3 regions of the Pseudomonas sp. ADAK13 genome follow, and region 1 is predicted to be linked to each of the others. Evidence: predicted binding sites of a transcription regulator. Region 1 holds the regulator's gene; each other region holds the start of a gene.
What was found. The regulator sigma-54, encoded in region 1, starts transcription at its own class of promoters, with help from an activator protein. The targets are predictions, from matches to a motif close to ANTGGCATNNANNTTGCTNT.

Region 1 (6,982 bases):
GAGTTCAAGACGTTCAACACCCTCGACGGCCAGGGCATCAAGATGCTGATGGCCGCGGGCGTGCAAACCGGCATCATCAGCGGTCGCAAGACCCCGGTTGTGGAACGCCGCGCACAAAACCTGGGGATTCCTCACCTGTATCAGGGCCGCGAGGATAAACTGGTGGTCCTGGACGAGCTTCTTGGCCAACTCAACCTAAGCTATGAACAGGTCGCCTACCTTGGTGACGATTTACCCGACCTGCCGGTGATTCGCCGGGTCGGCCTGGGCATGGCCGTGGCCAATGCGGCGGCGTTCGTTCGCGAACACGCCCATGGCGTCACCACCGCCCGCGGCGGCGAAGGCGCCGCCCGCGAGTTCTGCGAATTGATTCTGCGCGCCCAAGGCAGCCTTGAAGCGGCTCACGCCGCCTACCTATAGAGCGTTTTATGCTGAGTAAAAAGATTCGCAATTTTCTGATATTTGCCATCATCGCCGCCGTGTTCCTCGCGGTCGGCTACTGGAATATCAGCCCGGAGCGCTTCCTCGACAAGCCTGTTGCGCAGGTCGACGAGAGCGCTATCGACTATTACGCCATCAACGCCCACAGCATCCAGTACCTGCCCGATGGCAAGGTTCAGTATGAAATGACCTCCGACAAGGTCGAACACTTGAAGGCATCCGAGGTCACTTTGCTGACCAAGCCGGACATGAACCTGTATCGCGGCGCCGAATTCCCGTGGCACGTCACCAGTGAGCGTGGCGAAGTCAACCCGGACGGCACCCAGGTGGAATTGATTGACTCGGTGCGCGTAGCCCGTACCGACGCCAAGGACCGCGACACCATTATTACCAGCAGTCGCATGACCGTATTCCCACAGAAGCAATATGCGCAGACCGAGCAAGACGTTAGAATCGACGGCGCTGGCGGTGTATCGACTGGCAAGGGAATGAAAGCGTATTTGAAAGAAAGCAGGATACACCTGCTATCGAACGTAAGAGGACAGTATGAGGCTCGTTAAAACCCTCCCTATTTTGCTCGGCCTGGGCGCAGCACTGGGAAGCGTGAGCGCCTGGGCTCTGCCGAACGATAGCCAGCAACCGATCCACATTCAGGCCGATGATGCGCAACTGGATGACAAGAAAGGTATTGCGACCTACACCGGCGACGTCATCATCACTCAAGGCTCGATGAAAGTGACGGGTAATACCGTGACACTGACTCGCACCCCGGCAGGCGATATCGACGTGGTCACTTCGGTCGGCAACCTGGCGTATTTCGAACAGCTGCAAAAAGTGGGCGACCCGACGCCGGTCAAAGGCTACGGCAAGACGATCCAGTACCACGCGCAGCAAAATCGCATCGTGCTGATCGATCAGGCCAGGGTCATCAATGACGGCAACACCACTGACGGCGAAAAAATCGTCTATGACACGGTGAAGCAGATTGCCCAGGCCGGTCGTGCCACCGGTACGAAGATCGGCACGCCGAAGCCGCGCATCGATATGGTTATCCAGCCGAAGCAGAAAGCCGACGCCGCCCAGCCGACGCCGAAAACCGACGCGAAGAAGGCGAATTAATGGCAACCCTGAAAGCCCAGCATCTGGCCAAGGCCTATAAAAGCCGTCAGGTCGTGCGCGACGTCAGCCTGTCGATCGACAGCGGCCAGATCGTCGGCTTGCTCGGCCCCAACGGTGCCGGCAAGACCACCTGTTTCTACATGATTGTCGGCCTGGTTCAGGCCGATCAAGGCCGCGTGCTGATCGACGACCTGGACGTCAGCCACCAGCCGATGCACGGTCGTGCACAGGCGGGTATCGGCTATCTTCCCCAGGAAGCGTCGATCTTCCGCAAACTGTCGGTTTCCGACAACATCATGGCGATCCTCGAGACCCGCAAGGAACTCGACCGCGCCGGGCGCAAGAAAGAGCTGGAAAGCCTGTTGCAGGAATTCCACATCAACCACATTCGCGACAACCTCGGCATGAGCCTTTCCGGCGGCGAGCGTCGTCGCGTGGAAATCGCCCGTGCCCTGGCCACTGCGCCGAAGTTCATCCTGCTGGACGAACCTTTCGCCGGTGTCGACCCGATCTCCGTCGGCGACATCAAGCAGATCATCCATCACCTCAAGGCCAAGGGCATCGGTGTGTTGATCACCGACCACAACGTCCGTGAGACCCTCGATATCTGCGAAACCGCCTACATCGTCAACGATGGACAGCTGATTGCCGAAGGTGACTCTGCCACTATCCTGGCCAACGAACTGGTCAAGGAAGTGTATCTGGGTCACGAGTTCCGCCTGTAAACACGGTGGTATCAGGCCATTCGCCATGGAGCGCGGGAGTCAATAAAAACCTCAGTATTTTTATTGTTACCGCGCTCTAGGCAAAGCCCCCGATATCAGGCATATAATTTGCTTATGTTTGGCGCTCACGCGCCCTGTCGTGGATGGCGCATTGCGCCGGCGAATAAGGTGTTAAGCCCCTGCCATGAAACCATCGCTAGTCCTGAGAATGGGCCAGCAGCTGACGATGACACCGCAGCTGCAACAGGCCATCCGCCTGCTCCAATTGTCGACCCTGGACCTGCAACAGGAAATCCAGGAGGCCCTGGAGTCCAATCCGATGCTCGAACGCCAGGAAGAAGGCGACGACTTCGATAATGCAGACCCGCTGGCCGACAACATCGAGCAAAAACCCAACCCCGACGTACAGGAACCCTCCTACCAGGAAACCGCCCCCACGGTGGACAACCTCGAGGACGGTGAATGGAACGAACGCATTCCCAACGAGCTTCCCGTCGACACCGCGTGGGAAGACGTCTACCAGACCAGCGCCAGCAGCCTGCCCAGCAATGACGATGACGAGTGGGACTTCACCACCCGCACCTCCGCTGGCGAGAGCCTGCAGAGCCATTTGCTCTGGCAACTGAACCTGGCGCCGATGTCCGACACCGATCGCCTGATCGCCGTCACCCTGATCGACTGCATCAACAATCAGGGCTACCTGGACGAGACCCTTGAGGAGATCCTCGAGGCCTTCGACCCGGAACTGGACATCGAACTGGACGAAATCGAAGCCGTCCTGCACCGCATCCAGCAATTCGAGCCAGCCGGTATCGGCGCCCGCAGCCTCAGCGAGTGCCTGCTGTTGCAACTGCGCCAACTGCCGGCCAAGACGCCTTGGCTGGCCGAAGCGCAGCGCCTGGTCACCGACTACATCGACTTGCTCGGCAGCCGCGACTACAGCCAGCTGATGCGCCGCATGAAGCTCAAGGAAGATGACCTGCGCCAGATCATCGAGCTGGTGCAGAGCCTCAACCCGCGCCCCGGCTCGCAGATCGAGTCCAGTGAAGCCGAATACGTCGTCCCCGATGTGATCGTGCGCAAGGACAACGAGCGCTGGCTGGTGGAGCTGAACCAGGAATCGGTGCCGCGCCTGCGGGTCAACCCGCAATATGCAGGGTTTGTACGCCGCGCCGACACCAGCGCCGACAACACCTTCATGCGCAACCAGTTGCAGGAAGCCCGCTGGTTCATCAAGAGCCTGCAAAGCCGCAACGAAACCCTGATGAAAGTCGCCACCCAGATCGTCGAGCACCAGCGCGGCTTCCTGGAATACGGCGATGAGGCGATGAAGCCGCTGGTACTGCACGACATCGCCGAGGCGGTGGGCATGCACGAATCAACGATTTCCCGGGTGACCACGCAAAAATTCATGCATACCCCACGGGGTATTTATGAGCTGAAATACTTTTTCTCCAGCCATGTCAGCACCTCCGAAGGCGGCGAATGCTCGTCCACGGCGATCCGCGCGATCATCAAAAAACTGGTTGCCGCGGAAAATCAGAAAAAGCCGTTGAGTGACAGCAAGATCGCTGGTTTACTGGAGGCACAAGGCATTCAGGTCGCCCGTCGAACCGTCGCCAAGTACCGCGAGTCCCTCGGGATCGCGCCTTCCAGCGAGCGTAAACGTTTGATGTGACGGGCGGGCCATAGCGTTCCAGTGGCAGGCACCCCGGCCTGCCGCTTTATGCACTGGCAACGAAGGAGAAGCTGTATGCAAGTCAACATCAGTGGACACCAACTGGAAGTGACCGAACCGCTGCGCGCCTATATCGGCGAAAAACTCAAACGAATTGAGGGGCATTTCGACAAGATCACCAACGTGCAAGTCATCATGACTGTCGAGAAGCTCAAGCAGAAAATCGAAGCCACCTTGCGTATACCCGGCGGGGAAGTAGTCGCCAATGCCGAGCATTCAGATATGTATGCTGCCATTGACGACCTCACCGACAAGCTGGATCGCCAAATCAAAAAGCATAAGGAAAAGCAGCAGAGTCTTCTTCAAGGCACTGGCCGCTAACACTCCCCACCCATGATTCGACTTGAAACCATCCTGACCCCCGGCCGTTCCCTCGTGAACGTGCCGGGCGGCAGTAAAAAGCGTGCCCTCGAACAAATTGCCAACCTGATCGGCCGCGAAGTGCCCGAGCTGGATACGCAAGCTGTGTATGAGGCACTGATCGCCCGTGAAAAGCTCGGTTCGACCGGCTTTGGCAACGGCATCGCCATTCCTCACTGCCGCCTGCAAGGCTGTGAGTCTCCAGTCAGCGCCCTGCTGCACCTGGACGCCCCCATCGATTTCGACGCCATCGACGGCGCGCCGGTCGACCTGCTGTTCGTTCTGCTGGTCCCGCAAGCTGCCACCGATGCGCACCTGGAACTGCTTCGGCAGATCGCCAGCATGCTCGACCGCAAGGAAGTACGCGACAAACTGCGCAGCGCTCCCAGCAATGAGGCGCTTTATCAGGTTGTACTGGATGAGCAAAACGGGCAGTAATCATGCGTTTGATCATCGTCAGCGGCCGCTCCGGCTCAGGTAAAAGCACGGCTCTCAATGTTCTCGAGGACAACGGCTTCTATTGCATCGACAACCTGCCCGCCGGCCTGCTGCCGGAACTGGCGGAACGTGCACTGATCCATACCGAGTTGGCGCAACCGCTGGTGGCCGTCTCGATCGACGCCCGCAACCTGCCCAGCCACCTCTCCCGCTTCCCTGAACTGCTCGAAGAAGTGCGGGCCAAGCACATCCACTGCGATGTGCTGTACCTGGACGCCGACGAAGAAACCCTGCTCAAGCGCTTCTCCGAAACCCGTCGACGCCATCCACTGAGCAGCCCGCATCGCTCGCTGGCAGAAGCCATCGAGGACGAGACCAAACTGCTGGGCCCGATCATTGACCTGGCCGACCTCAAGATCAACACCACCAGCCTGAACCTGTATCAACTGCGCGATGCGATCAAGCTGCGCCTGCTGAATCAGCCGGAGCCGGGCACCGCGTTTCTGGTGGAGTCGTTTGGCTTCAAGCGCGGCATGCCGGTGGATGCCGACCTGGTGTTTGATGTGCGCTGCCTGCCCAACCCCTACTGGAAGCCGGAACTGCGCGATCAGTCCGGGCTGGACGAACCTGTGGCGGAATATTTGGCGGCGCAGCCGGATGTAGAGGAGATGTTCCAGGATATCTCCAGCTACCTGCTCAAATGGCTGCCGCGTTTTGCGGCCAGTAACCGGGCTTATGTCACCATCGCCATTGGCTGCACCGGCGGCCATCATCGTTCCGTCTACCTGACCGAACGCCTGGGCAAGGTGCTGCAACAAACCCTCAAGAACGTCCAGGTTCGCCACCGCGACCTTAGCTGAAAGGAACACCCCCGCGATGCCCGCTCTGGAAATTGAAATCATCAACAAGCTGGGCCTGCACGCCCGGGCTTCGGCCAAATTCGTCGGCGTCGCCGGCCAGTTCCCTTGCCAGATTCGCGCCGGGCGTACCGCAGAATCCATGGTCGACGGCAAAAGCATCATGGCCATGATGATGCTGGCGGCGGGCAAGGGCACGAAGATTCACTTGAAGACGGAAGGCGAGCAAGAGCAGGAAGCGATGGATGCGCTGGTGGCATTGATCAACAACTATTTTGACGAAGGCGAGTAACACCCTCTGCAGGAGCCGGTTTACCGGCGATGGGCCCACAAGTCTTGCACTGACCTCAGGAACGCCATCGCCGGCAAGCCGACTCCTACAAGGAATTTGGCAGAGTTCTTAGCCCAACGCTGTATCCATCACCATCATCAAACAAAACCCGATACACAGCCCCAGGCTGGCGAGCTTGTCATGGCCATTGCGCCGCGACTCGGGAATCACTTCGTGGGTCACCACCAACAGCATCGCCCCGGCCGCCAGCGCCAACCCCAACGGCAACAGTACCTCCGCCAGGCTTACCAGCCAGGCACACAGCACCGCAAACACCGGCTCCACCAACCCGGACGCCGCGCCAATCAGGAACGCCCTGACCCGCGACATCCCTGCCCCGGCCAGCACCAAGGCAATCACCAAGCCCTCCGGCACATCCTGCAAGGCAATGCCCATGGCCAGGCTGTCGGCATCGGGCATGCCGCCGCCCGCCGAGACACCCACTGCCATGCCTTCGGGAATGTTGTGGGCAATGATGGCGAACACAAACAGCCAGATGCGCGGCGGAATCACCGGACGTTCCGGACTCCCCACCAGCATTTCCGGGCTGGCGCCGGAGACCTTGCGATCCACCAGATACAGCCCAAATGCGCCCAGCATGATGCCAAAACTGATCAAGCCGCTGGCGGCCCAAGGCGTCAGCCCGAGGTTTTCAGCAGCGGCAATACCCGGCACGATCAGCGAAAACGCGGTGGCCGCCAGCATCACCCCCGCACCGAAGCCCAGCAGCGTGTCACTCACCGCCAATGGCATCCGGCGAATCACCAGTACCGGCACGGCGCCCAAGGCGGTGCCAAGGGCGCAAATGGCACCCCCCTGCAACGCGCGCAGGATGCGGGGTTCCAGGTCAAGCCAGGCCAACCCTTGGGCCACCAGCAATGCAGTTCCTGCCAATAGCAGCAGCGAGCCAAACGCATAACGAAACATTCGCACGCTGCTGATCGCCAGTGTTTCAGTGCCCATAGTCGGCCTT
Region 2 (6,982 bases), 1.4 Mb from region 1:
TGGAGTCGTCCCAGGACCTGCGCGCGGTGCAGGAGTTGCTGGGTCACTCGGACATCAAGACCACCCAGATCTACACCCACCTGGACTTCCAGCACCTGGCAACGGTGTACGACAGCGCCCATCCACGGGCCAAACGCATTAAGGGCAGTGACTCATGAGCATCAAGCTGATCACCTTCGACCTGGACGACACGCTCTGGGATAACGTGCCAGTCATCATCAGCGCCGAGGCGTCGATGCGCGAGTGGCTGGCGACCCATGCCACCAAGGTGGGCGACTTGCCCCTGGAGAAATTCGCCAGCCTTCGCCAGCAGGTTCTGGAGCGGCATCCCGAACTCAAATATCGCATCAGCGTGTTGCGCCACAAGGTGCTGCAGCACGCCTTCGAGGAGGCCGGATACCCGTTGCCGGAAGCGGCGCAGATGGCGGATGTGTGCTTTGAAGCGTTCATCCACGCGCGCCACCAGCTCACGGTGTTTCCCGAGGCCGAGCCGATGTTGCAAGCGTTGCGCCGCGACTATCTGCTGGGCGTGATCACCAACGGCAACGCCGATGTGCAGCGTGTGGGGCTGGCGGACTACTTCCACTTTGCACTGCGGGCTGAAGACATCGGTATCGCCAAGCCGGATGCACGGTTGTTCCAGGAAGCCTTGCAGCGCGGTGGCGTAGAGCCGGGCGCGGCAGTGCACGTCGGGGATCATCCCGGGGATGACATTGCCGGTGCGCAGCAGGCGGGGCTGCGGGCGGTGTGGTTCAACCCAGCGGGCAAGGCCTGGGAAGCGCAAAAGCGCCCGGACGCCGAGATTCGCAGCCTGACTGAATTGCCAGCTCTCCTCGCCCGCTGGAACGCATAACCTGATGATGAAGGGCTTTTGTGGCGAGGGAGCTTGCTCCCGTTGGGCTGCGAAGCGGCCCCTGAACCAGCCACGACGGCCTTTCTGAAAGACCGCGTCGACCCAACCAGGAGGCGCTTCGCGCCCCAACGGGAGCAAGCTCCCTCGCCACACACACTCTTCAGTATCAGCCCCAACGCTTTTGTTTCACCCATGAAAAAGCCCGCAGCGACGGCGGGCTTTTTCAGCAAGCAAACAGCAGGCCTTAGATAGGCCGGCTGCCGTACTTGTTATCAGGCTTCTTCGGTGGATCTGCCACCACGTTAGCCTCGACTTCCTGCACTTTGCCGCCTTTAGCGAGGAACTCTTCCATCGCACGGGCCAGCGCATCGCGCTCTTTGTTCTTGGCTTCTACGCTCGGCAGTTCGTCAACCGACACCGCAGCCTTGGCCTTGCCCTTGGCTGCCGGGACCGGTGCATCGTCGCCACCGTCGTCGTCAGCCACGTCTTCGGCAGCCGCCTCAAGACCTTCTTCGGTTTCGTCGTCGTCGCCTACTTCGAGGTCGTCGTTTTCCAGATCATCGTCGCTCATGTTCTACCTCATGACTTGCGAAAAGCAGATTAGTTATAGCCCAGCTTCGCCACCTGTCGACGGCGGCCGGAAAAAAATCAACATCCACCGGTTAACCAGTGGCTTATGCCCCATCACCGTGCAAGGTGGCGAGGACTTTACGAGCACCGCCATGATCACGGTGCTCGCCCAGATAAACACCTTGCCAGGTTCCCATCGCCAAGCGGCCGGCCCTTACCGGCAAACTCAGCTGGCAGCCCAGGAGACTGGCCTTGAAGTGCGCCGGCAGATCATCCGGACCTTCGTCGTTGTGTTCATATCCCGCCGTGCCTTGCGGCACCAGCGCATTGAAAAAACGCTCGAAGTCACGGCGAACCGCCGGGTCGGCATTCTCGTTGACCGTCAACGAGGCCGAGGTGTGCTGCAGCCACAAATGCAACAGGCCCACCCGACAGGCCTTCAATTCAGGCAGGCCGGCGAGCAACTCGTCCGTTACCAGATGAAAGCCCCGGGGCTTGGCCCGCAGGGTTATCAGGGTCTGTTGCCACATACAGTTCTCCGCCCATCGGCGCGCATTCTAGCGCGCTCAGGGAAAAAACAAAGTGCCGAATACGCCTACATGCCTGTAAGACATTCGCACACAGAAAAGTGCGGTGTGGATCCCATCACAAAGTCGCCAAAAAACCCATACACCTTTAGCCACAGACAAACCCCAGGCAAAAAAATGCCCGGCAAGCCGGGCATCTTTTTTTCGCGTACTTACAAGTTGTAGCCGCGTTCGTTGTGTTGCGCCAGGTCGAGGCCGACAGCCTCTTCCTCTTCGGTCACCCGCAGGCCCATCACCACGTCCAGCACCTTGAGGATGATGTACGTCACGATAGCGGTGTAGATGACGGTGAAGCCGACGCCTTTGGCCTGAACCCAGACCTGTGCGGCGATATCGGTGGTCGCGGCGTTGAAGCCACCCATCGACGGTGCAGCGAACACGCCAGTCAGGATCGCGCCGAGGATACCGCCGATACCGTGCACGCCGAAGGCGTCCAGGGAGTCGTCGTAGCCCAGTTTGCGTTTCAGGGTAGTGGCGCAGAAGAAGCACACCACACCGGCAGCCAGGCCGATCACCAGGGCGCCCATCGGGCCCACGGTGCCAGCGGCTGGAGTGATTGCCACCAGGCCCGCAACCACACCCGAGGCGATGCCCAGAGCGCTTGGCTTACCGTGGGTGACCCACTCGGCGAACATCCAGCCCAGCGCCGCCGCAGCGGTAGCGATCTGGGTCACCAGCATCGCCATGCCGGCAGTGCCGTTGGCCGCAGCAGCGGAACCGGCGTTGAAGCCGAACCAGCCGACCCACAGCATGGCCGCGCCCACCAGGGTGTAACCGAGGTTATGCGGTGCCATTGGGGTGGTTGGGAAGCCTTTACGCTTGCCGAGTACCAGGCACGCTACCAGGCCGGCCACACCGGCGTTGATGTGCACCACGGTGCCGCCTGCGAAGTCCAGTACGCCCCAGTCGCCCAGCAACGAACCCGGACCGCCCCATACCATGTGGGCAATCGGTGCGTAGACCAGGGTGAACCAGACGCCCATGAAGATCAGCATCGCGGAGAACTTCATACGCTCGGCGAACGCACCGACGATCAGCGCCGGGGTGATGATCGCGAAGGTCATCTGGAAGGTCACGAACACCGCCTCAGGGAACAACGCCGCCGGGCCGGTGATGCTGGCCGGGGTCACACCCGAGAGGAACAGTTTGGACAAGCCACCCACAAACGAGTTGAGGTTGACGACGCCTGCTTCCATACCGGTGGTGTCGAACGCCATACTGTAGCCGTAGACGAACCACAGGATGGTGATCAGGCCGGTGATGGCGAAGCACTGCATCATCACGGAAAGAATGTTTTTGGAACGAACCATGCCGCCGTAGAACAGCGCGAGGCCTGGAATGGTCATGAACAGCACCAGCGCGGTCGACGTGAGCATCCACGCGGTGTCGCCGGAATTGAGGACTGGAGCAGGTACTGGGTCCGCCGCCATGGCCAGGGCCGGCATTACGAGGGACAACAGGGCTCCTAGCCCTGCGAATTTACGCAGAGTCATATTGTTTTCTCCTGGGGCGTTGGGGTTTGGCGGCTTAGATTGCGTCGGTATCGGTTTCGCCGGTACGGATGCGAATAGCCTGTTCCAGATTGACCACGAAGATCTTGCCGTCACCGATTTTGCCGGTGTTGGCGGCCTTGGTTATCGCCTCGATAACCCGGTCAAGATCCTTGTCGTCAATGGCGACATCAATCTTCACCTTTGGCAGGAAATCGACCACGTATTCCGCGCCGCGATACAGCTCGGTGTGACCCTTCTGCCGACCGAAGCCTTTGACCTCAGTGACGGTAATGCCCTGCACGCCGATCTCGGACAGTGACTCGCGTACATCGTCCAACTTGAACGGCTTGATGATGGCAGTGACTAGCTTCATGAAAACTCTCTCCCGAATTGGTGGACTTGCCCCAGGAAAACAAACCCGTCTCAAGTCTAAGCGCAGTGCCTGGCTTTGTAACGCTTCGTCGCCTTGGCATTTGCCATTGCGACGCTCGCTAACCACTGGTGACGAAACATGTACCGCTGGTCCGTCGGCGCACTGCATCGTCACAGCGACTGCATCAGTGCATGGGTCATGAACGTCTAAGCAGAAAGCTTGCCAGCTCCGTAAAAATCACTGAAATCAGTCCTTTGTTCGCTTGCGGCCACCCACCGGGCGCCATTGCCGCGAAGATACGCACGAAAACGGTGCGCGACCGCCCGGCCCCATGCGCGAAAAGCGTGCGCCTGTGGTGGCGAAAAAGACTATAGACGCTGCGTGATACACTGCCGGCCAACAGATTTTCCGGACTATTTCCCATGCTCGCGCCCAAAGACCTCCTCGACGCCCTGAGCGGCCACGCCTCCCGCCTGTTCAGCAGCGACACACCGCTGCCGCGCAACGAAATTGAAAGCCAGTTCAAGGCTCTGCTGCAGAGCGGTTTCAGCAAGCTGGACCTGGTAAGCCGGGAAGAGTTTGATAGCCAGATGGTGGTGCTGGCGCGCACTCGGGCGCGGTTGGAAAGCCTTGAGGCCAAGGTGGCGGAGCTGGAAGCGCGATTGGCGCCGGCCGCCGAATAAACAGGCCCAACCGGGGCAGGTTTCGCCTGTCCCCGTTAAACCGTTGCAGCCATCAGCTCACCCGCTGATACCCGCCAACAACCCCCTTCTTCGACAACACCCACTGCCACAGCTGGATATCCCGCGCGCGAAACGCTCCTGCACACGACAGCAGGTAATAGCGCCACATCCGGTAGAAGCGCTGGCCAAAGGTGTCGGCGAAATCCGGCCACGCCAGTTCGAAGTTTTCGCACCAGGCCATCAGCGTCTTGTCATAGTCGGCGCCAAAGTTGTGCAAATCCTCGGCAACAAATAATCCGTCCATGGCGTCGCCGATCTGCCCGATCGAGGGCAAATCACCGTTTGGAAAGATGTATTTGTCGATCCACGGGTCCGGCGTGCTGTTGCGCTGGTTCTTGCCGATGGTGTGCAGCAGGAACAGCCCCTCGTCTTTCAGGCAGCGGTTGGCAACCTCCATATACGCCCGATGATTCTTGCGACCCACGTGCTCGAACATGCCGACGCTGGCGATATGGTCGAATTGCTCGTCGATATCCCGATAATCCTGGAGCCGAAACTCGATCGGCAGATGGGCGTACTTGGCGCGGCCCCACTCCGCCTGCTCCTTGGAGATGGTCACACCGACACACTCCACACCGTAGTGCTCGGCGGCATGGCTCATGAAACTGCCCCAGCCACAGCCGATATCCAGCACGCGCATGCCCGGCTTGAGCCCCAGCTTTTTACAGATCAGGTCCAGCTTGGCGAACTGCGCCTGTTCCAGGGTGGTGGCGTCTTTCCAGTAGCCGCAGGTGTAGGTCATGCGCGAGTCGAGCATGCGCGCGTAAAAGTCATTGCCGAGGTCGTAGTGCGCTTCGCCGACTTGCCAGGCACGCTTCTTGTTTTGCAGGTTCAGCCATCGGGAGCTGAACGCGTGAAACAACAAGGTGGCCGGGTTGGCCTGGTCAATCACGCCGGAGCGCATGAGCCGGTAGAAAAACTCATCCAGCGCCTCGGCGTCCCAGCCGCCGTCCATATAATCTTCGCCAAGCCCCAGGTTTCCCTTGGCCAGGGCCAGGTCGAACGTGGCACTGTGGTGCAGCTGCATATCCGCAGCCGACGGTCCGTTGACCTCGATCTGCGCCTGCGCCAGCAACTCCTTAACGAAGCGCGCTCCCTGAGACATCTCATCAGAACCGGAAAAAGAATGACGCGTTTTGTTAAGCACAATTGCTCTCCAGAAATAGCGTTGCCTTTGATTCATACACTGCGAGAAATCTGGCCATGGAAGCGTCTGGAAAGGCCCTTCGGGCCTCACCGGGAACGCTGGCTGGGAACAGATGTAACAAATCTTATCCAGCCAATTTTTAAAGATATAATGAATTAATATTATGAAAACCATGCAAAATTGGAATGCAAGATGGACATCCGGGCGCTCCGTTATTTTGTAGAAGTCGTAGACCAGCAGAGCTTCACCAAGGCCGCCACCAAACTGCACCTGACCCAGCCAACGGTCAGCAAAATGGTGCAGCAACTGGAGTCGAGCCTTGGCCTGAAACTGCTGGACCGTATGGGCAAACGTTTCACCCTGACGGACGCCGGGGAGATTGTGCTCAAGCGCGCCAAGGAAATGATCGCGCTGCACGATGAGATGACCGTGGAGCTGCAAGACCTGCAGCAGGTCGGGCGCGGGGCCCTGCGCATGGGGCTTTCGCCTTCCACCCACCTCGCCCTGGCGCCGATCTTTGCGGAATACCACGCCCGCTACCCGAAGATCGAACTGAAACTGTTCGAGAGCGGCGGCAACATCACCATTCAGGACCTGCGCCAAGGCACCCTGGAGTTCGGCACCATTCTGGACTCACCGCGCGTGGCGGATATCTGGTCCGAATTCGAATCCATGCCCTTGTTCGAATCACCACTGTGCCTGCTCGCGCCCCACGACTCGCCCTGGCAAGGCCGCAGCTCGGTGGAACTGAGCGAGCTGCACGCCTGCGAATTCATCTTTTACGATGACACCTTCACCCTGAACCAGTTTGTTCTCGATGCCTGTGCCCAAGCCGGTTTTGAGCCGCGCATCAGCGGCCGTAGCAGCCAATGGGACTTTATCGCCTCCCTGGTACGGTTGGGCGTGGGCATCACCCTGCTGCCCCGGGCGTTCTGCGAAACCCTCGACGCCAGCCAGTTCAGCATCGCGGAAATACAGTCGCCGGCCCTGAACTGGAGGCTGATGCTGGCGTGGCGTCGGCAGTGCAAGCTGTCGTTTGCGGCGCAGGCGTGGCTGACGTTGGCGAAAGAGTTTCTGTGTGTGCCGCCGACGGACCAGTAGCCCGATACGTTCTGTAAAACCTCCCCGCCGCGCTCCGCCAGCGCTGAACTACCCTTGAAAAACCGCAGGAAGCGGCCACTCATTTCAAGGATCGAGCATGTCCCTCGCCATCGTC
Region 3 (6,982 bases), 630 kb from region 1:
CTCGATCGAGGGGCTTTCCGGTGAAGCGGCTTAAAGCGACAGCATCAGGTCATCTGAATGATGGTCTGCATGATGGTGCTTTGGGTGGAGATGGTCTTGGCGTTCGCCTGATAGTTGCTCTGGGCCTTGATCAGGTCCACCAGCTCGTTGGTCAGGTTGACGTTGGAGTTCTCCAGGGAGTTGGCCACGATCGAACCCAAGGTGCCGGATTGCGGGGTATCAAACCCTGGCTGGCCCGACGCAAAGGTCTCTTTCCAGGTGGTGCCGCCGTTTGGCTGCAAGCCCTGCTCGTTGTTGAAACTCGCCAGGGAGATCTGGCCAATGGCCTTGCTCTGCTGATTGCTGAAAGTGGCGAAGAGTACACCGGTGCCGTCGATTTTCAGCCCGGTGATCTGGCCGGTGGCGTAGCCATCGGTGGTCGGCGGGTTGCGATAGGTAGCCGAGTTGTACTGGGTGATGTTCGCCATGTTGACGGCAACCCCGGCTGTATTGGCAGCCGCCCCGTTAGACGTCCAGACACCGTTGACCAGGCCGCCCGGCTTCCAGTCGGAAATGGTCAGCGTGGTATTGGAAGCGGTGGCTGGCGGGGTGACGATGCCCGTGAGCTTGCCCGAGCTGTCAAACGACAGCGTCGAGGCGACTGGCGCCTTGACGTCGGTGCCGGTGCCGCTGATCGGCGAGCCGTCAGGGTTACGTCCGTCGATCAGCGTGTAGGACTTCCAGGTGTTGGAGTCTGTCTTCACCAGGTACTGCACCATCGGATGCGCGTTGCCCTGCGTATCGTAAAGGGTGGTGGAGTACTGGGTAGTGAAGCTGTCCGACTTCGTCGGATCAAATGGGTGTGCCGTCTGGTCGATCGGCAGCTCGGACGAGTTCAGGTTACTGGTGGAATCCACCTTGCTCGACGCCTTCGGCGGCAGGTTCGACAGGTTCAGTTGCAGGTCGGTCAAACCACCCTTCTGAATGTTGCCATCGGCGTCGGCCGCATAGCCTTGCAGGCGCGAAGTACCGGTGTTGTTGGTGATGTAGCCGTCCTTGTCGGCACGGAAGGCACCGCTACGGGTGTACTCCAGCGAGCCGTCGCTGCCCTTCTGCACGAAGAAGCCGCCACCCTGGATCGCCATGTCCAGAATGCCGCCGCTGTTGTTGACGTCACCCTGGGTGAACTGCTGGGACACTGCCGCCAGGTTCACGCCATTACCGATGCTGTTCTGGCCGGTGCCCAACTTGGAAGCCGCGTAGATATCCGCAAATTCCGCACGGGACGACTTGAAACCGGTGGTCGCGACGTTGGCGATGTTGTTACCGGTCACGTCCAGTTGTTTGTTGGCCGCATAGAGGCCGCTAAGGCCGATGTTAAAAGACATTGTTCTCTCCTTTTGCCGTATTTAGCCGGCTCTATGTACCGATAGTCTGAATTTGCGACAGCTTGATACTGCCCATGCCGCCCGCCAGGTTAAGCAGCATTTCGCCGCCGTTCGTACCCAGGGTCACGCTGGTCACCGTTGCCGGCAGCGAGGTAGCCAGGGCAACCGAGTCACCCTTGTCATTCTTGGTGGTGGCATTGAAGGTGTAGGTGCCTGGAGGCGCCGTCTCGCCCGCATCGTTCTTGCCATCCCAGACAAAGCTGGAATTGCCGGCGCTCTGGGCGCCCATGTCGATGGTGCGTACGACGTTGCCGTCCTTGTCGGTGATCTTGACGGAGACGTTACCCGTCGCTGCCGTCACCGCCACGGAACCGGTCATGCTCTTGCTGGTATCAACCATGGCCTTGTCGGTCTGGGTGATCACCGAGCGCCCCACCAGCGACGAAGCCTGCAGCGCCTGCGAGGAACTGAAGTTGCTGGAAATCGCGTTCACCGAGTCATTCAGGGTGTTGATGCCTTCCAGGCTACTGAACTGCGCCAGCTGTGCCACGAACGCGCCGTTGTCCTGGGGCGACAGCGGGTTCTGGTTTTTCAGTTGGGTTACCAGCAGTTGCAGGAACGCGTCCTTGCCCAACGACTGGTTGCCGGTCGCCGAACTGACAGCGCTGCCGACGCTGCTGTTATCTGTCGCAGTCTTGACCTTGGAATTGAAAAGGTCCTGGACCGCCGTGTTGGTCGAACTGGTATCAACAATGGCCATTATTTGGCGCCCCTTATCACTGACCCAGGGTCAGGACCTTCTGCATCATGGTTTTGGCGGTGTTCATCATTTCCGCGTTGGTCTGGAACGAGCGGCTGGCGGAAATCATGTCGGCCATTTCCTCGACCACGTTGACGTTGGGGTAGTACACGTACCCTTTTTCGTTCGCGGCGGGGTGGTTCGGCTCGTAGCGGGCTTCGAGGTTGCTCTGGTCTTCGACCACACCGAGCACCTGCACGCCCTGGCCTGCGGCATCCTGGTTCTGGAACAGCGAGTCGCCGCTACCGCTCTGGCCACCCTGGCCGCCCTGGAACATGGTGGCGAACACCGGGTGCCGGGCGCGGTAGGTCTGGTCAATGCTCGACGACACGGTCTCGGCGTTGGCGATGTTACTGGCGACGGTGTTGAGGCGCGTGGTCTGCGCGCTCATGCCACTACCGGCAATATTGAAAACACTGGCGAGGGACATGGCTTACTCTCCACGCAGGGCTGACATCAGCCCTTTGAATTTGCTGTTGAGCAGGGTGAAGCTGGCCTGGAAGTTCACCGAGTTCTCGGCGTAGGCCGATTGCTCCAGCTGGGCGTCCACGGTGTTCTGGTCGATCGACGGTTGCATCGGCGTGCGATACAACAGCGACTCGTCACCATTGCCCAGGCCTTGCGCTTCGATATGACGGCTGTTGGTCATGTTCAGGGCGAAGGTGCCGTTCTTGGTCTTGTCTTGCTGTGCGGCGAGCACGGCAGAGAAGTCCAGGTCCCGAGCCTTGTAGTTCGGGGTGTCGGCGTTGGCAATGTTGTTGGCCAGGACTTCGGCACGCTGGGCGCGGAAGCCCAGGGCTTGTTCGTGGATACCGAGCGCTTTATCGAAGCTGATGCTCATGGCGGAAACCTTTAGGGGCTGACCTGCTTTTCGTAACTAGGATTTAGCAAGGGCCATGCCAAGTTGCCGGAGCGCCGTAAATCAAGGGTTTGCGACAGGATTGCCGGCGGCAATGCCAGAAAAGCGGCAAAGGGTTTCCGCGAAACGCCAGTAAAGCGGCAATGCCGGCTTGCCGCTTTGCGGTGTCTAGTCCTGAAATAGGTTTACACCTGTTTTAGCCTCAAAACGCCCGATGCACCGCATCGGGCGTTTTGTATTTCAGCGACAGATGAGGCCGCTCGTTGTTATAGATCAGCACCGACTCGTCTACCATCCGGATGGCCTCTGCAAAATCTTTGGGGCGATGCAGCAATAACTCGTTTTTCAAAATCCCATTCACACGCTCAGCCAATGCATTTTGGTAGCAGTCGTAGCCATCGGTCATTGAGCAGGTGATGCCGTACTTGGCATGCAACCGCTGATAAAGCTCGGAGCAGTATTGGACGCCTCTGTCCGAGTGATGCACCAGGCGTTGTTCCGTTGTCCGCTGCTTGAGGGCTTTTTTGAACGCCTGGATCACCGATTCGGCGTGCAAGCTTTCATGGATATGGTGCCCCACGATTTTTCGAGAGTACGCATCGGTGATCAAACTCAGATAAGCCACACCCGTTTGCGTTGGTAAGTAGGTGATGTCCGCAACCCATACTTGCTCTGGCGCCTTGGCGACTACCTGAATCGGCCCATCTTTGAGCCGGTTTGGATGACGGCGAAAGCGATGATGGCTGTCTGTCGTTTTGTGATAGGCCCGTCTGCGGGGAACCAGTTCGCGCCGATCTCGCAAGATATCGAATAAACGGTCTCGACCAACCTTTACGGTCACTTCTGGCTCAGTGCGCATTAGATTGTGAAGTTTTCGGGTGCCAATGCGCGGTTGCCGAAGTCGCTTTTCCCTCACGAATCCCATCACTTCCTGGGCATGACGGGCCCGGGCATCACACGCCCGGTTGCGCTTGTAATAAGCCTGGCGGGAAATCCCCATGAACTGGCAAGCCCGACTAATGCTCAGGTCTTGGATCTGCCCCTGGGAGAGGACTTACCGGATCGCTTTTTACGACAGAAACACCGAAGTCGTTCTTCAAAACATCAACGACGGCTTCGAAAAACTGAGCTTTCTGGTTGGCTTGGGCAAGCTTTTCTTCAAGCTCTTTGATTCGCTGTTCGGGTGTCAGCGGTTTATCGGGCTCATCCATGGAACGAGGTCTCTTGGAGCGAATGGACGCGCCTTGACTCCAGTCCTGCCGACCATGCCTGCGTAACCAATTCAGTACAGTCGTTTTACCCTGAATGCCATAGCGCTCTTGAGCCTCTTTATAACTCAACTCGCCTTTTTCGACCTGATCGACGACCGACAATTTAAAGGTTAGCGTGTAATCACGCTGACTGCGCCTTTCTCCCGTATTCATTACTCCCTCCTGAGAATGGGTCAGAAGGTGTAAACCTTATTCAGGACGGAACACGGCCATAAAAAAAGGGAGACCTCTGCAGGCCTCCCTTTTTTGTTCAAGCGCTCATCACTTGGCCTGGTAAATGATCCCCGGGCTGCACTGCACCATCTGGTAATGATCCGGCAAACCGTTCAGCGCCTCGGAAGCGCCGAGGAACAGGTAACCGCCACGCTTGAGGGTGCCGTGGATGCGCAACAGAATGTCTTTCTTCACCTCGGCCGAGAAGTAGATCAACACGTTGCGGCAAAACACCATGTCGAACTTGCCCAGGCTGGCATAACTGTCCAGCAGATTGAACGAGCGAAACTCCACCCGGCTCTTGATCGGCGCTTTGACCGCCCAGCGCCCCGCGCCTTTAGGGTCGAAGAAACGTTGCAACCGCTCCGGGGACAACCCGCGGCCCAGTGCCAGGCTGTCGTATTCGCCGGTCTTGCAATTGGTGAGCATGGTGCCGGACAAGTCAGTGGCAACGATTTGCGCCCCTGCCTTCAGTTGGCCCATGTTGGTCCGCTCGAACTCGTCGATGGACATCGAAATCGAATACGGCTCCTGCCCCGACGAACAGGCCGCCGACCAGATGCGCAGGCGCTGGCCGGGGGCAGCCTTGATGGCCTCGGGCAGCACCTTGTTCTTGAGCACCTCGAACGGATAGGTGTCACGAAACCACAAGGTTTCGTTGGTGGTCATGGCATCGACCACCATCTCCTTGAGCCCGCTGCGCGGCTGGCCCTGGATCCGCTGCACCAACTCCCCGAGGGACTTGATGCCTTGCTGCTCCATCAGTTTGTTGAGACGGCTGGATACCAGGTACTGCTTGTTTTCACCGAGCAATATGCCACAGGCTTTTTCCAGGAAGACCCGGAACTGTTCGAAATCCAAATTACCCGTAGACAATGATACCGCCTCTTAAATCGTGTGACCGCCAGGGAAAAAGCCCCTAGCCGTGATCTGCTGCCTTGATCCGGTCAACTACCCGGGATGCCAGGTCATCAGGGCGGAATTTGGCCAGGAAGTCATCGGCACCGACCTTCTTGACCATTGCCTGATTGAATACACCGGACAACGAAGTATGCAGGATGATATGTAATTTTTGCATGCGTGGGTCGTTGCGTATCTCGGCCGTGAGGGTGTAGCCGTCCATTTCCGGCATCTCGATGTCGGAGATCATCATCAGGAATTCTTCTTCCGGTTTCTTGCCCTCATCCACCAGCTTGCGCAGGTAATCCAGGGCCTGGCGACCGTCATTAAGCGCCACCACTTCAACGCCAACCGTCTGCAGGCAGCGGGACACCTGCTTGCGTGCCACCGAGGAGTCGTCCACCGTCAGCACCCGCAGCGAGATCGCCTTGTGCGCGGTCTCGGCGTCTACTACGCCGACCGAAATCGCCTCGGAGGTCGGCGCCACTTCGGCGAGGATTTTCTCCACGTCGATGATTTCCACCAACTGGTTGTCGACCCGCGTCACGGCCGTGAGGTAGTGATCGCGGCCGGTGCCCTTGGGCGGCGGATGGATCTCTTCCCAGTTCATGTTGACGATGCGTTCCACCGAACGCACCAGGAAACCCTGGGTCTTGGTGTTGTACTCGGTGATGATCACGAACGGACTTTCGCGGTCCTGCAAACCCGCCGAACCGGTGGCCATGGCCAGGTCAAGAATCGGGATGGTCGCGCCACGGATGTTCGCCACACCGCACACCACCGGGCTGGACTTGGGCATTATTGTCAGCTTGGGACACTGCAGCACCTCCCGCACCTTGAAGACGTTAATCCCGTAAAGCTGCTTGCCGTCCAGACGAAACAGCAGCAACTCCAGGCGATTCTGCCCCACCAGCTGTGTGCGCTGGTTTACTGAATCCATTACACCGGCCATGCCCAGACTCCTACGCTAAAACTTAGGGGTACGACGCGTACCCAACACTAAACGGCACGAGCTTTGCTTTTTTATTGGCCATGGACATCAAAACGACAGTTTCCCGACGCCCCCGATCCCCACAGTACCGCAGATTGATCTGCGTCTCGATGGCGTTGCTTGCCCTGGCTGCGGGCCAGCCGGCCCGTGCCAGTAACGTCACCTTGCCTGATCTGCTTATCGGCGTCACTCAGGGCTTTCTTGAGTTCACTGTAGAAGATTATCTGGCGACCACACAGACGCCGGGGCGCTATGAAATCCAGGTCAACCAGCTGGATCCGCGCCTGCGCATGCCGATGTGCGACAAGGAATTGACAGCCTCCCTCGAAAGCCCGGCCCAACCCATCGGGCGCGTGACCGTGAAGGTTCGCTGCGAAGGCGCCTCGCCCTGGACGGTGTTCGTGCCAGCCCAGGTCAAGCTGTTTCGTGACGTGGTGGTGGTGACCCGGCCGTTGAAACGCACCGGAATCATTGGTTACGAAGACGTTGCCATGCGTGAACGGGACATCAGCCTGATCACCCAGAGCTACCTCACGTCCGTTGACCAGGCGATCGGGCAGAAACTTACCCGACCAATGGTCA

Region 2: the regulator sigma-54 is predicted to act here: its motif matches at 4,084-4,103, upstream of glnK (P-II family nitrogen regulator).
Region 3: the regulator sigma-54 is predicted to act here: its motif matches at 3,051-3,070, upstream of flgB (flagellar basal body rod protein FlgB).

The regions. Positions count from the first base shown of each region.
Region 1 covers NZ_CP052860.1:1,070,402-1,077,383, forward strand. The annotation lists gene HKK54_RS05100 (KdsC family phosphatase) at 1-420, shown strand, start outside; gene lptC (LPS export ABC transporter periplasmic protein LptC) at 429-1,001, shown strand; gene lptA (lipopolysaccharide transport periplasmic protein LptA) at 988-1,560, shown strand; gene lptB (LPS export ABC transporter ATP-binding protein) at 1,560-2,285, shown strand; gene HKK54_RS05120 (RNA polymerase factor sigma-54) at 2,470-3,963, shown strand; gene hpf (ribosome hibernation-promoting factor, HPF/YfiA family) at 4,039-4,344, shown strand; gene ptsN (PTS IIA-like nitrogen regulatory protein PtsN) at 4,357-4,821, shown strand; gene rapZ (RNase adapter RapZ) at 4,824-5,681, shown strand; gene HKK54_RS05140 (HPr family phosphocarrier protein) at 5,698-5,970, shown strand; gene HKK54_RS05145 (ZIP family metal transporter) at 6,079-6,972, opposite strand.
Region 2 covers NZ_CP052860.1:2,497,301-2,504,282, reverse strand. The annotation lists gene xerC (tyrosine recombinase XerC) at 1-158, shown strand, start outside; gene HKK54_RS11580 (HAD family hydrolase) at 155-853, shown strand; gene sutA (transcriptional regulator SutA) at 1,098-1,424, opposite strand; gene HKK54_RS11570 (secondary thiamine-phosphate synthase enzyme YjbQ) at 1,528-1,953, opposite strand; gene HKK54_RS11565 (ammonium transporter) at 2,163-3,503, opposite strand; gene glnK (P-II family nitrogen regulator) at 3,538-3,876, opposite strand; gene HKK54_RS11555 (accessory factor UbiK family protein) at 4,299-4,559, shown strand; gene cfa (cyclopropane fatty acyl phospholipid synthase) at 4,612-5,724, opposite strand; gene HKK54_RS11545 (LysR family transcriptional regulator) at 5,959-6,867, shown strand; gene HKK54_RS11540 (YifB family Mg chelatase-like AAA ATPase) at 6,965-6,982, shown strand, end outside.
Region 3 covers NZ_CP052860.1:437,740-444,721, forward strand. The annotation lists gene flgE (flagellar hook protein FlgE) at 45-1,367, opposite strand; gene flgD (flagellar hook assembly protein FlgD) at 1,399-2,127, opposite strand; gene flgC (flagellar basal body rod protein FlgC) at 2,144-2,596, opposite strand; gene flgB (flagellar basal body rod protein FlgB) at 2,600-3,007, opposite strand; one part of gene HKK54_RS02100 (IS3 family transposase) at 3,228-4,080, opposite strand; one part of gene HKK54_RS02100 (IS3 family transposase) at 4,079-4,449, opposite strand; gene cheR (protein-glutamate O-methyltransferase CheR) at 4,558-5,385, opposite strand; gene HKK54_RS02110 (chemotaxis protein CheV) at 5,429-6,361, opposite strand; gene flgA (flagellar basal body P-ring formation chaperone FlgA) at 6,442-6,982, shown strand, end outside.